Regions from separate parts of the Thomasclavelia ramosa DSM 1402 genome, predicted to be linked through region 1. Evidence: predicted binding sites of a transcription regulator. Region 1 holds the regulator's gene; each other region holds the start of a gene.
What was found. The regulator Rex, encoded in region 1, represses fermentation and respiration genes when NADH is low (regulators of the CRP and FNR family bind a similar motif). The targets are predictions, from matches to a motif close to GTGAANNNNTTCAC.
Positions count from the first base shown of each region.

Region 2: the regulator Rex is predicted to act here: its motif matches at 1,794-1,807, upstream of gap (type I glyceraldehyde-3-phosphate dehydrogenase).
Region 3: the regulator Rex is predicted to act here: its motif matches at 1,899-1,912, upstream of adhE (bifunctional acetaldehyde-CoA/alcohol dehydrogenase).

Region 1 is NZ_CP036346.1:1,251,903-1,255,192, forward strand. Features, by position in the region: gene tsaB (tRNA (adenosine(37)-N6)-threonylcarbamoyltransferase complex dimerization subunit type 1 TsaB) at 1-269, shown strand, start outside; gene rimI (ribosomal protein S18-alanine N-acetyltransferase) at 263-706, shown strand; gene tsaD (tRNA (adenosine(37)-N6)-threonylcarbamoyltransferase complex transferase subunit TsaD) at 709-1,743, shown strand; gene EYR00_RS05970 (redox-sensing transcriptional repressor Rex) at 1,736-2,365, shown strand; gene asnS (asparagine--tRNA ligase) at 2,421-3,290, shown strand, end outside.
Region 2 is NZ_CP036346.1:484,970-488,259, reverse strand. Features, by position in the region: gene EYR00_RS02390 (ketopantoate reductase family protein) at 1-535, opposite strand, end outside; gene gap (type I glyceraldehyde-3-phosphate dehydrogenase) at 685-1,701, opposite strand; gene EYR00_RS02380 (ATP-dependent Clp protease proteolytic subunit) at 1,978-2,550, shown strand; gene EYR00_RS02375 (IS3 family transposase) at 2,711-3,196, opposite strand; gene EYR00_RS16025 (IS3 family transposase) at 3,203-3,290, opposite strand, start outside.
Region 3 is NZ_CP036346.1:2,780,995-2,784,284, forward strand. Features, by position in the region: gene adhE (bifunctional acetaldehyde-CoA/alcohol dehydrogenase) at 1-1,812, opposite strand, end outside; gene EYR00_RS13295 (glycerophosphodiester phosphodiesterase) at 2,002-2,691, opposite strand; gene EYR00_RS13300 (calcium/sodium antiporter) at 2,701-3,290, opposite strand, start outside.

The DNA of each region.
Region 1 (3,290 bases):
GAAGCAAAAAGATTTTTGTTGGGGTATATGAGCATAATCAGGCCATAATTGATGATCAAATCATGTTGATTGATGATTTTGCTAATTTTAAAGAACAATATCCTGATTTTCAAGTGATTGGTGATAGTGATTTAGTCGGAATTAACAAAGTTAAACTCGATTTAAGTGATTGTATTTATCAAGCTGGTAAAAGTGTTGATTATTGTCAAAATATTGATAATCTTGTTCCTCATTATTTAAAAGATGTTGAGGCGAAAAAAATATGTTAATCAGACGGATGGATTTAGGTGATATTGAAGAAGTTGTAAAGTTAGAGCATGATTTATTTAGTTCGCCATGGAATGAAGAAGCTTTTAAATATGAATTAGAAAAAAATGCTTTTTCATCAATTTTGATTTTGGAAGATAATAATATAATTGTTGGTTATATAGGAATGTGGACACTAGGAGACCAAACTCAAATAACAACTATCGGTGTTAGAAAAGAGTTCCAAGGAAAAGGCTATGCTAAAATATTAATGACTAAATGTGATGAAATTACAAAGCATTTAGGCTATTCGAATATTAATTTAGAAGTCCGAGTTTCTAATACTAAAGCAATTAGTTTATATCAAAAATGTGGCTTTAAAATTGCCGCAACAAGAAAAAATTACTATCAGGATAATCATGAAGATGCGTATTTGATGGTAAAAGAAATGGAGGAATAACGGTGTCACTTATTTTAGCAATTGAATCAAGTTGTGATGAGATGGCTATGGCAATCTTAAAAGATGAACGAGAATTTCTTAGTAGTGTCGTGGCCTCACAGATTGATGTTCATGCGATGTATGGTGGAGTAGTGCCAGAAATTGCAAGTAGGAAACATGTTGAATGTGTTTCGCTAGTATTAAAAGAAACTTTGAATAAGGCTAACGTTACGATTGATGAAATTGATGCTATTGCGGTAACTAAAGGACCGGGGTTAGTTGGGTCTTTGCATATCGGTTTACAGGCCGCTAAAACGATTGCAATGGCTTATCATAAGCCATTGATTGGAGTACATCATATTGCTGGACATATTTATGCCAATAACTATGTTCAAAATATTATCTATCCAAGTCTTTGTTTAGTTGTTAGTGGTGGTCATAGTGAACTTGTCTTATTAAAAGCTCCTTTTAAATTTGAAGTAATTGGGCAAACCCTTGATGATGCTGTTGGAGAAGCATATGATAAAGTGGGACGAGTTTTAAATTTACCATATCCCGGGGGACCTATAATCGATAAAATGGCTGCTAAAGGTAATCATACTTATAATTTACCAGTGCCTTTGGATGATGAAAGCTATAATTTTAGTTTTAGTGGATTAAAATCTGCTGTAATTAATTTAAATCATAAAGCGATGCAGCGAAATGAAGAAATCAATCAAGAAGATTTAGCTGCCTCTTTTCAAGATGTGGTTTTATCGGTTTTAGTCAATAAAACAATACGTGCTACTAAAGAATATGGTATTAAACAAGTATTAATGGCAGGAGGCGTGAGTGCTAATCGTGGATTGCGAAATGCGATGGGTGAAGCGGTTGGCCAATTAGATGGAGTAGAATTATTATTACCGCCAATGAGTTGTTGTACTGATAACGCAATGATGATTGCTTTAGCAGCAAAACAGATGTACGATTTGAAATTATTTAGTGATTTGTCATTAGGGATTAAGCCAAATTTAGATTTAGAAAATGAATCGGTTAGCGGGGGAAATCAAAATGGATAAAAAAATATCAAACGCTACAATGTCTCGTTATCCTGTTTATCTTAAAGCTTTAAGAAAAATGCAGCATGAAGGTAAAGAAAATTGTTTATCAAGCGAATTATCTAGTTTAACAGGTATTCAAGATACGACGATTCGTAGAGATTTTACTTATTTATCAAAGACAGATAATTTTGGCCAACGTGGTAAAGGTTATGATGTAAAACATTTAATTGACGGATTAAGTGAGGTATTAGGATTAGGACTAGACGAATCAATTATTTTGATTGGTATCGGAAATCTTGGTAGTGCAATTTTAAAATATAACCGTTGGCAATATACAGTGGGAAAAATTGTCTGCGGCTATGATCAAGATAAAAATAAAGAGGGAGAGCGTTTTGGTGTTAAACTCTATAATATTGATGATTTAGAAAAAACTTTTCCTAAAGACTGTAAAATTGCAATCTTGGCTATTTCTGAAAACGTTCAACCAACAGTTGATCGTTTAATGGATTTAGGAATTAAAGGTATCGTTGATTTTACACATACACATTTTACAGTTCGTGAAGGAGTCGAGGTACAACAGGTAGATGTTGTTGTAGCAATTCAAGAATTAGTTATTAAGATGGATTCAAATCGTCAATAATACTTGAATAATGGATAAAATAAAGTATATAATAGGAAAAACTAGGAGGATTAATATGTTTGAATTTATAACGGTTAGAGAACTATATGAAATGTTTTTAAGTAACCAAATGATGGATTTAGAAGGTTACGAATATGTTGAACTTGAGGGATGGGTTCGAACTAATCGTAACAATGGGAAATTGGGATTTATTGCTCTAAATGATGGTACATACTTCAAAAATTTACAAGTTGTATATACAGAAGCAGAAATTTCTAACTATGAAGAAATCGATAAATTATCTACTGGTAGTTCAATTCGAGTAGTTGGAAAATTAAAGTTGACACCTGAAGGAAAACAACCATTTGAAGTTGAAGCAACTGAGATTGAAATCGAAGGTAAATGTGATGAAGATTTTCCATTACAAAAGAAACGTCATTCATTCGAATATATGCGTGAAATACCGCATTTAAGACCTCGTGCGAACACTTTCTATGCAATTTTTAGATTGCGCAGTGTTTTATCAATGGCTATTCATGAATTTTTCCAATCACAAGGGTTTGTTTATGTTCATACACCAATTATCACTGGAAACGATGGTGAAGGGGCCGGAGAAATGTTTAGAGCAACAACTATTGATGGAACTAATTTTGAAGATGATTTCTTTGAAAAAGAGGCTTTCTTAACAGTTACTGGTCAATTACATGTTGAAGCTTTTGCAATGGCTTTTAGAGATGTTTATACATTTGGTCCTGCATTTAGAGCAGAAAACTCTAATACTTCTCGCCATGCTAGTGAATTTTGGATGATTGAACCTGAAATTGCTTTTGCTGATTTAGAGGATGATATGGATTTAATTGAAGATATGGTTAAATATTGTATCGATTACGTTTTAGATAATGCTCCTGCGGAAATGGAATTCTTTGCTTCAATGATTGATAAAGAT
Region 2 (3,290 bases), 770 kb from region 1:
CTGGCATTAAAGCACCACTATAATTGGTATTATATGCCATACAAGTCTGATTTATCCCAACATTCAACATGAATTTAGCCCACATACTATGTAAAATATCGCCTTTAACTTCATAATTAATTTTTGCTTGATCGAAGAAGCTAGTAAGCTTATCCAACTTATCTTTTTGCTTGAAATCAGTGATTCCCAATAAGAGCTGTCCTTCTTTAGTGTACTTTAGAGATGTTCCAAACTTCATTGCATCCATTCCCTGAGCAACCGCATAAATTACTTTTTCTCTCCCATAGTATTCACTAATAACCTTTTCACTGTCAATCCCATTTAAAACAGAAATTATTATTGTATTTTTATCAACACATTTTTTAATTTCCTTTATTACTTCTTCTAAAGCAGTCCCTTTTACTGCTATGATTATTAAATCAAATGGAACGGCATTAAAATACTCAACTAAATTAAATAAAACTTTCTCACCATTTATTGTAAATACAGTTTCCTGATATGCTTTTTTCCTTTTTTCATCAACTATAAATGTCACTGCTTCTCTAGTAATGTTTTTGCAATAAAATCTCCATATAACATTCCTAAAGCACCCATCCCAATAATTCCAACTCGTTTGATCACAATAATATCCTCCATAAGAAAAAAGCTGATCAATGACCAGCTTTTGCATCAAGTTTCAATTAATTATTTAGATAATTCAGCGAAATATTTGATTGTTCTAACCATGTTAGAAGTATATGAATTTTCATTATCATACCAAGCAACTGTTTGAACTTCAGTAGTTCCGTTGTCCATTGGTTTAACCATAGTTTGAGTTGCATCAAATAATGAACCATAGTTAATTCCAATAATATCAGAAGAAACTAATTGTTCTTCAGTATATCCAAATGATGGAGTAGCTGCTGCTTTCATAGCTGCATTTACTTCTTCAACTGTAACTTCACCTTCAACAACTGAAGTTAAGATTGTAGTTGATCCAGTAGGAACAGGTACACGTTGAGCAGAACCAATTAATTTTCCGTTTAATTCAGGGATAACTAATCCGATAGCTTTTGCTGCACCAGTTGAGTTAGGTACGATATTTACTGCAGCTGCACGAGCTCTTCTTAAGTCACCTTTTCTATGAGGTCCGTCTAATACCATTTGGTCACCTGTGTAAGCATGTACTGTTAACATGATACCAGATTTAATTTTAGCTAAGTTATTTAAAGCGTTAGCCATTGGTGCTAAACAGTTAGTTGTACAAGATGCTGCAGAGATGATTGTATCATCAGCAGTTAAGATATTTTCGTTTACTCCGAATACAACTGTTGGTAAGTCATTTCCTGCTGGTGCAGAGATAACAACTTTTTTAGCTCCTGCATCAATATGAGCTTGAGATTTAGCTTTAGATACATAGAAACCAGTACATTCTAATACTACATCTACACCGATTTCACCCCAAGGTAATTTAGAAGCATCTGCTTCACTATAGATTTTAATTTCTTTTCCATCAACAGTGATTGAATTTTCACCAGCTTCAACTTTATCAGCTAATGCATATCTACCTTGTGCTGAATCATATTTTAATAAATGTGCTAACATTTTAGGATCAGTTAAATCGTTGATTGCTACAACTTCATATCCTTCAGCACCAAACATTTGTCTGAATGCAAGACGTCCGATACGTCCAAATCCGTTAATTGCTACTTTTACTGCCATTCTTTATATTCCTCCTTGAATGTTCTTTATGCTCATATTATATTCCAGAAAGGCAAGAAAAGCAACTAATGTAACGGGTTTCATTGAAAAAAATTAAATATTTCACAAAAGATTCATAAATTTAACTTTAATGGAACAAAATCTAACATTATTCTTTTATAATATAAATTTAGTGACTTTTACAAGCCTAGTTTTACCGCAATCTTTCTTGCCTTTTATAGGCTTAAATGAATAATTATTATTTTAATTACTATACTTAAATGTGGAGGTAAGATAATGCATTTAGTTCCTACAGTAATTGAAAAAACAAACCAACGTGAATATGCTTATGATATATATTCACGACTATTAGAAGACCGGATCATCTTATTAACCGGTACTATTGATGATAAGATGTCCAGCAGTATTGTTGGTCAGCTTCTCTATTTAGAATCATTAGATAACAATGCTGATATTTTTATGTATATTAATTCCCCAGGTGGCAGTATCAATGCGGGAATGGCAATCTATGATACAATGAACTTTATCAAATGTGACGTTTCAACAATCGTAATTGGGATGGCTGCTAGTATGGCTGCCTTTTTACTCAGTGCCGGAGCTAAAGGTAAGCGTTGTAGTTTACCTAATAGTGAAATTATGATTCATCAGCCATTAGGAGCTTTTGAAGGACAAGCGAGTGATATTGAAATTAGTGCCAAACGAATCTTAAAACAAAAGGAAAAATTAAATTTAATTCTTAGTAAAAATACAAATCAGCCCATAGATAAAATTGTTATCGATACTGATCGTGATCACTTTTTAGAACCTGATGAAGCGCTTGAATACGGCTTAATTGATGAAGTTATTTAAAACGACCAACTTATGAAGTGAACCCCAAAAAATGATGTGTACCCAGTTTTCTGGACACGTTTAAATTTAGTTTTAAAAAAATTATGCCATGGATGCTAATCTGTACAAAACAGGTGGCATCCATTTTGTTTTTTCTGTATTCTTTTATTGCAGTAGAAAACTATGAAAATGAATACAATTCATTTTCATACCCATAATAGACTTCATTTTTTAATCGGCCAAAGAAAGTTTCCGTTACCGAATTATCATAACAGTTTCCTTTTCTAGACATCGATTGTATTATACTGTGTTCTTTTAATGAATTGATATAATGAGCATGTTGATATTTCCATCCCTGATCTGAGTGGAAAATCAATCCTTCAAGGATGGAAAACTTTTCATATGCCTGAGTCAGCATATTTGTAATTTGTTTAAGATTAGGATGCGGTGATAAATCATAGGAAATAATCTCATTTGTAAACCTATCTAATATTGGAGAAATATAACATTTTCCCCATGCAAAATTGAATTGAGATACATCAGTAGTCCATTTTTGTAATGGTCTACTCGCATTAAAATTTCTATTAATAATATTATCTGCTACATTCCCTTTATAAGAATGGTATCTCTCTTTAGGACGTTTACCTAATAATCCCATATTATGCATAAGTCGTTACACTCTCTTATGATTTACCAGATAACCGCGATTTAGAAGCTCTCTATGAACTCGACGAACTCCATAGCGTCCCCTTATTTTGATC
Region 3 (3,290 bases), 1.5 Mb from region 1:
ACCTAATTCAGGGAATTTGAATGCACGTTTTCTGATATCCATGAATTTTTGTTTGATATCATCGAAACATACTTCTGGATTTTCATATAATAACCACATTACTTTAGCAGCATCCATTGAAGAACCCCCACCTAATGCGATAATTGTATCAGGTTGGAATTTGTTCATTAATTCAAGACCAGCTTGAACTGTATCGAAACTTGGATCTGGTTCTACGTCAAAGAATAATTCTAAATCAACTTGATTTCTTCTTCTTCTAATAACATCTTCGATTTTTTCTACATAACCAAGATTGTACATACCTCTATCTGTAACGATCATGGCTTTTTCCATTTTTTTCATGTCTCTTAAATATTTAATCGAATTTCTTTCGAAATAAATTTTTGGAGGAAGTTTAACCCATTGCATATTGTTATTACGTCTCCCGATTCTCTTAATATTGATTAAGTTAACAGCACTTACGTTGTTTGATACAGAGTTATGTCCGTAAGAACCACAACCTAATGTTAATGATGGAATAAATGCATTATAAACAGAACCAATACCACCGAATGTAGATGGAGCGTTTTCGATAATACGGATTGCTTTACATGCATGTCCGAATTTCTTAGAAATTTCATGATCTTCTGTATGAATTGCAGCAGAGTGACCCAAACCATTGAATTCAACCATTTGAGTTGCTTTTAAGATACCATCATCAGTATTTTTAGCTTTTAATACAGCTAATACTGGAGATAATTTTTCTCTTGTTAATGGTTCATTTGGACCAACTTCTTTACATTCTGCACAGATAATTTGAGTATCTTCTGGTACTTTGAATCCAGCTTGTTCAGCGATCCAAGTAGCAGGTTTACCAACTACGTTTGGATTTAACTTAGCAGCGTTTACGTTATCACTGTATGCTACAGCACCAAACATAAATGTTTCTAATTTTGCTTTTTCTTCTTTATTTACAAAGTAAACTTTGAATCTTTTGATTTCTTTCATGAATGCATCATAGATTTCAGTATCAACGATAGCAGCTTGTTCAGAAGCACAGATCATACCGTTATCGAAAGATTTTGATAATACGATGTCATTTACAGCTCTAGGTAATACACAAGTTTTTTCTACATAAGCAGGAACGTTACCAGCTCCTACACCTAATGCAGGTTTACCACAAGAGTAAGCAGCAGCTACCATTGCGTTACCACCAGTTGCTAAGATTGTAGCAACACCTGGGTGTTTCATTAATGCAGTAGTTGCATACATTGATTTAAGATCTAACCATTGGATACAATCTTCTGGAGCCCCAGCAGCGATTGCAGCATCTCTAATTACTACAGCAGCCATTACTGAACATGCATGAGCACTTGGATGGAATGAGAAGATAATTGGGTTTCTTGTTTTTAAACAAATTAATGATTTGAAAATTACTGTAGAAGTTGGGTTAGTTGTTGGAACGATACCACAAACAACACCTACTGGTTCAGCAATTTCAGTGATTCCTAAAAGTGGATCTTCATTGATGATACCAACAGTTTTTAAGTGACGTAAGTTACTTGTTACATATTCACAAGCAAATAAGTTTTTAACTGCTTTATCTTCAAATACACCACGTCCAGTTTCATTAACTGCAGCTTCAGCTAATGTACCATGAGCATCAAGTCCAGCAACTGAACATTTAGCTACGATGTAATCTACTTGTTCTTGAGTGAATTCTTCAAATTTTGATAAAGCTACTTGAGCTTTTGCAACTAGTTGATCAACATGAGCATCGATTTCTTCATTAGTTGGTTCAACTACTTTGTTAACAGCTTTTTTTTCTGCCATTATTTCTTCCTCCGATTCATTGTGAAATATTTAATTTGTTTCCACCGATAGTGTACCCCAAATTTGCAAAAAACACAAGTAATATTGTGCATTTTTTCACAACAAAAACACTAACTTCACAATGAAAACGCTAACACTTGTATCACTGCTTAATTTACTGGATGAGAAAAAATCTAGGGTCTTTTTACCCTAGATATCTTTATTCGTAATTATTGTTTTAACACCCTCATCAACTAAAAAATCTTTAATATCATCACTATCTACTGTCCAAGTATTTACATCTATACCCCGACGCAAATAATCATTGATTTCCTTTTCATTTAAAAAAGTATATTTAGGATGTGCTCCATTAAAACGATATTCAAATACTTTAGCTTTATTGACTTGATAATTATCTTCATACAAATAGCCAAGATAAATACTATCATCAAGTTCTCTAAGATTAAGCAAACTCTCTAAATGAAACGATGAAAACATTACTCGATCTAATAAGCCCTTTTCTTTGATCATCATATAAGTCATTCTTTCAATATTCGGATACTGAATCTTATCAGTTTTTATTTCAATATTTAAGATTACATCTTTACCAATACAATAATCTAACAATTCCTCTAACAACGGAATTTTTGCCTCGATTCCATCAAAACGATAGTTAAAATTAAATTGGCACAATTGATCATAGGTATAATCTTTTACATACCCTTTACCATTAGAAGTCCGATCAATCTTTTCATCATGAATCAAGACTAGCCTATTATCTTTCGTTAGTTGTACATCTGTTTCAACACCATCAAAATTACCATCAATTGCAGCTTTAAAAGCTAACATTGTATTTTCTGGATATTTAGAACTATATCCCCGATGACCTAATTTAATCATATATTTCTCCTATAAAATGCTTACAAAATATGCCAAATAGCCAATCAGCATAATAATTGCCCCACTCTTTTTTAAATACCCATCGCTACCAATAAAAGTATATAATAGAAACAATGCCCCAATTGCAACGATTCCATCAATAATAAAACCACTTTCAAAAGCAACTGCTTTTGGGGAAATTAAAGCTGTTGTTCCTAAAACAAACAAGATATTAAAAATATTACTTCCGACGATATTACCAATTGCCAGATCACTCTTACCTTTCCAAGCTGCTGTCATTGAAGTCACTAACTCCGGCAACGATGTTCCAAAAGCAATAATCGTCAATCCAATCAAACGTTGACTAACCCCTAATTCTTCAGCAATATATGTAGCTGCATCAATCGTTAGATTACTACCAATTACAATTGCCGCCATTCCTAAAACAATCATGATGATTAGTCGGAGCAGCGTATCTTTTTCATCTAATTCTTCAACTTCATCCAATGGCACTTCTTCACCCTTTTTAACCAAACGATATAAATAGTATAAAAACAGTAAAAATAATCCCCATAAAAGCACTCCATCAAATCGATCAATCGAGCTGCCAAACTTTCCTA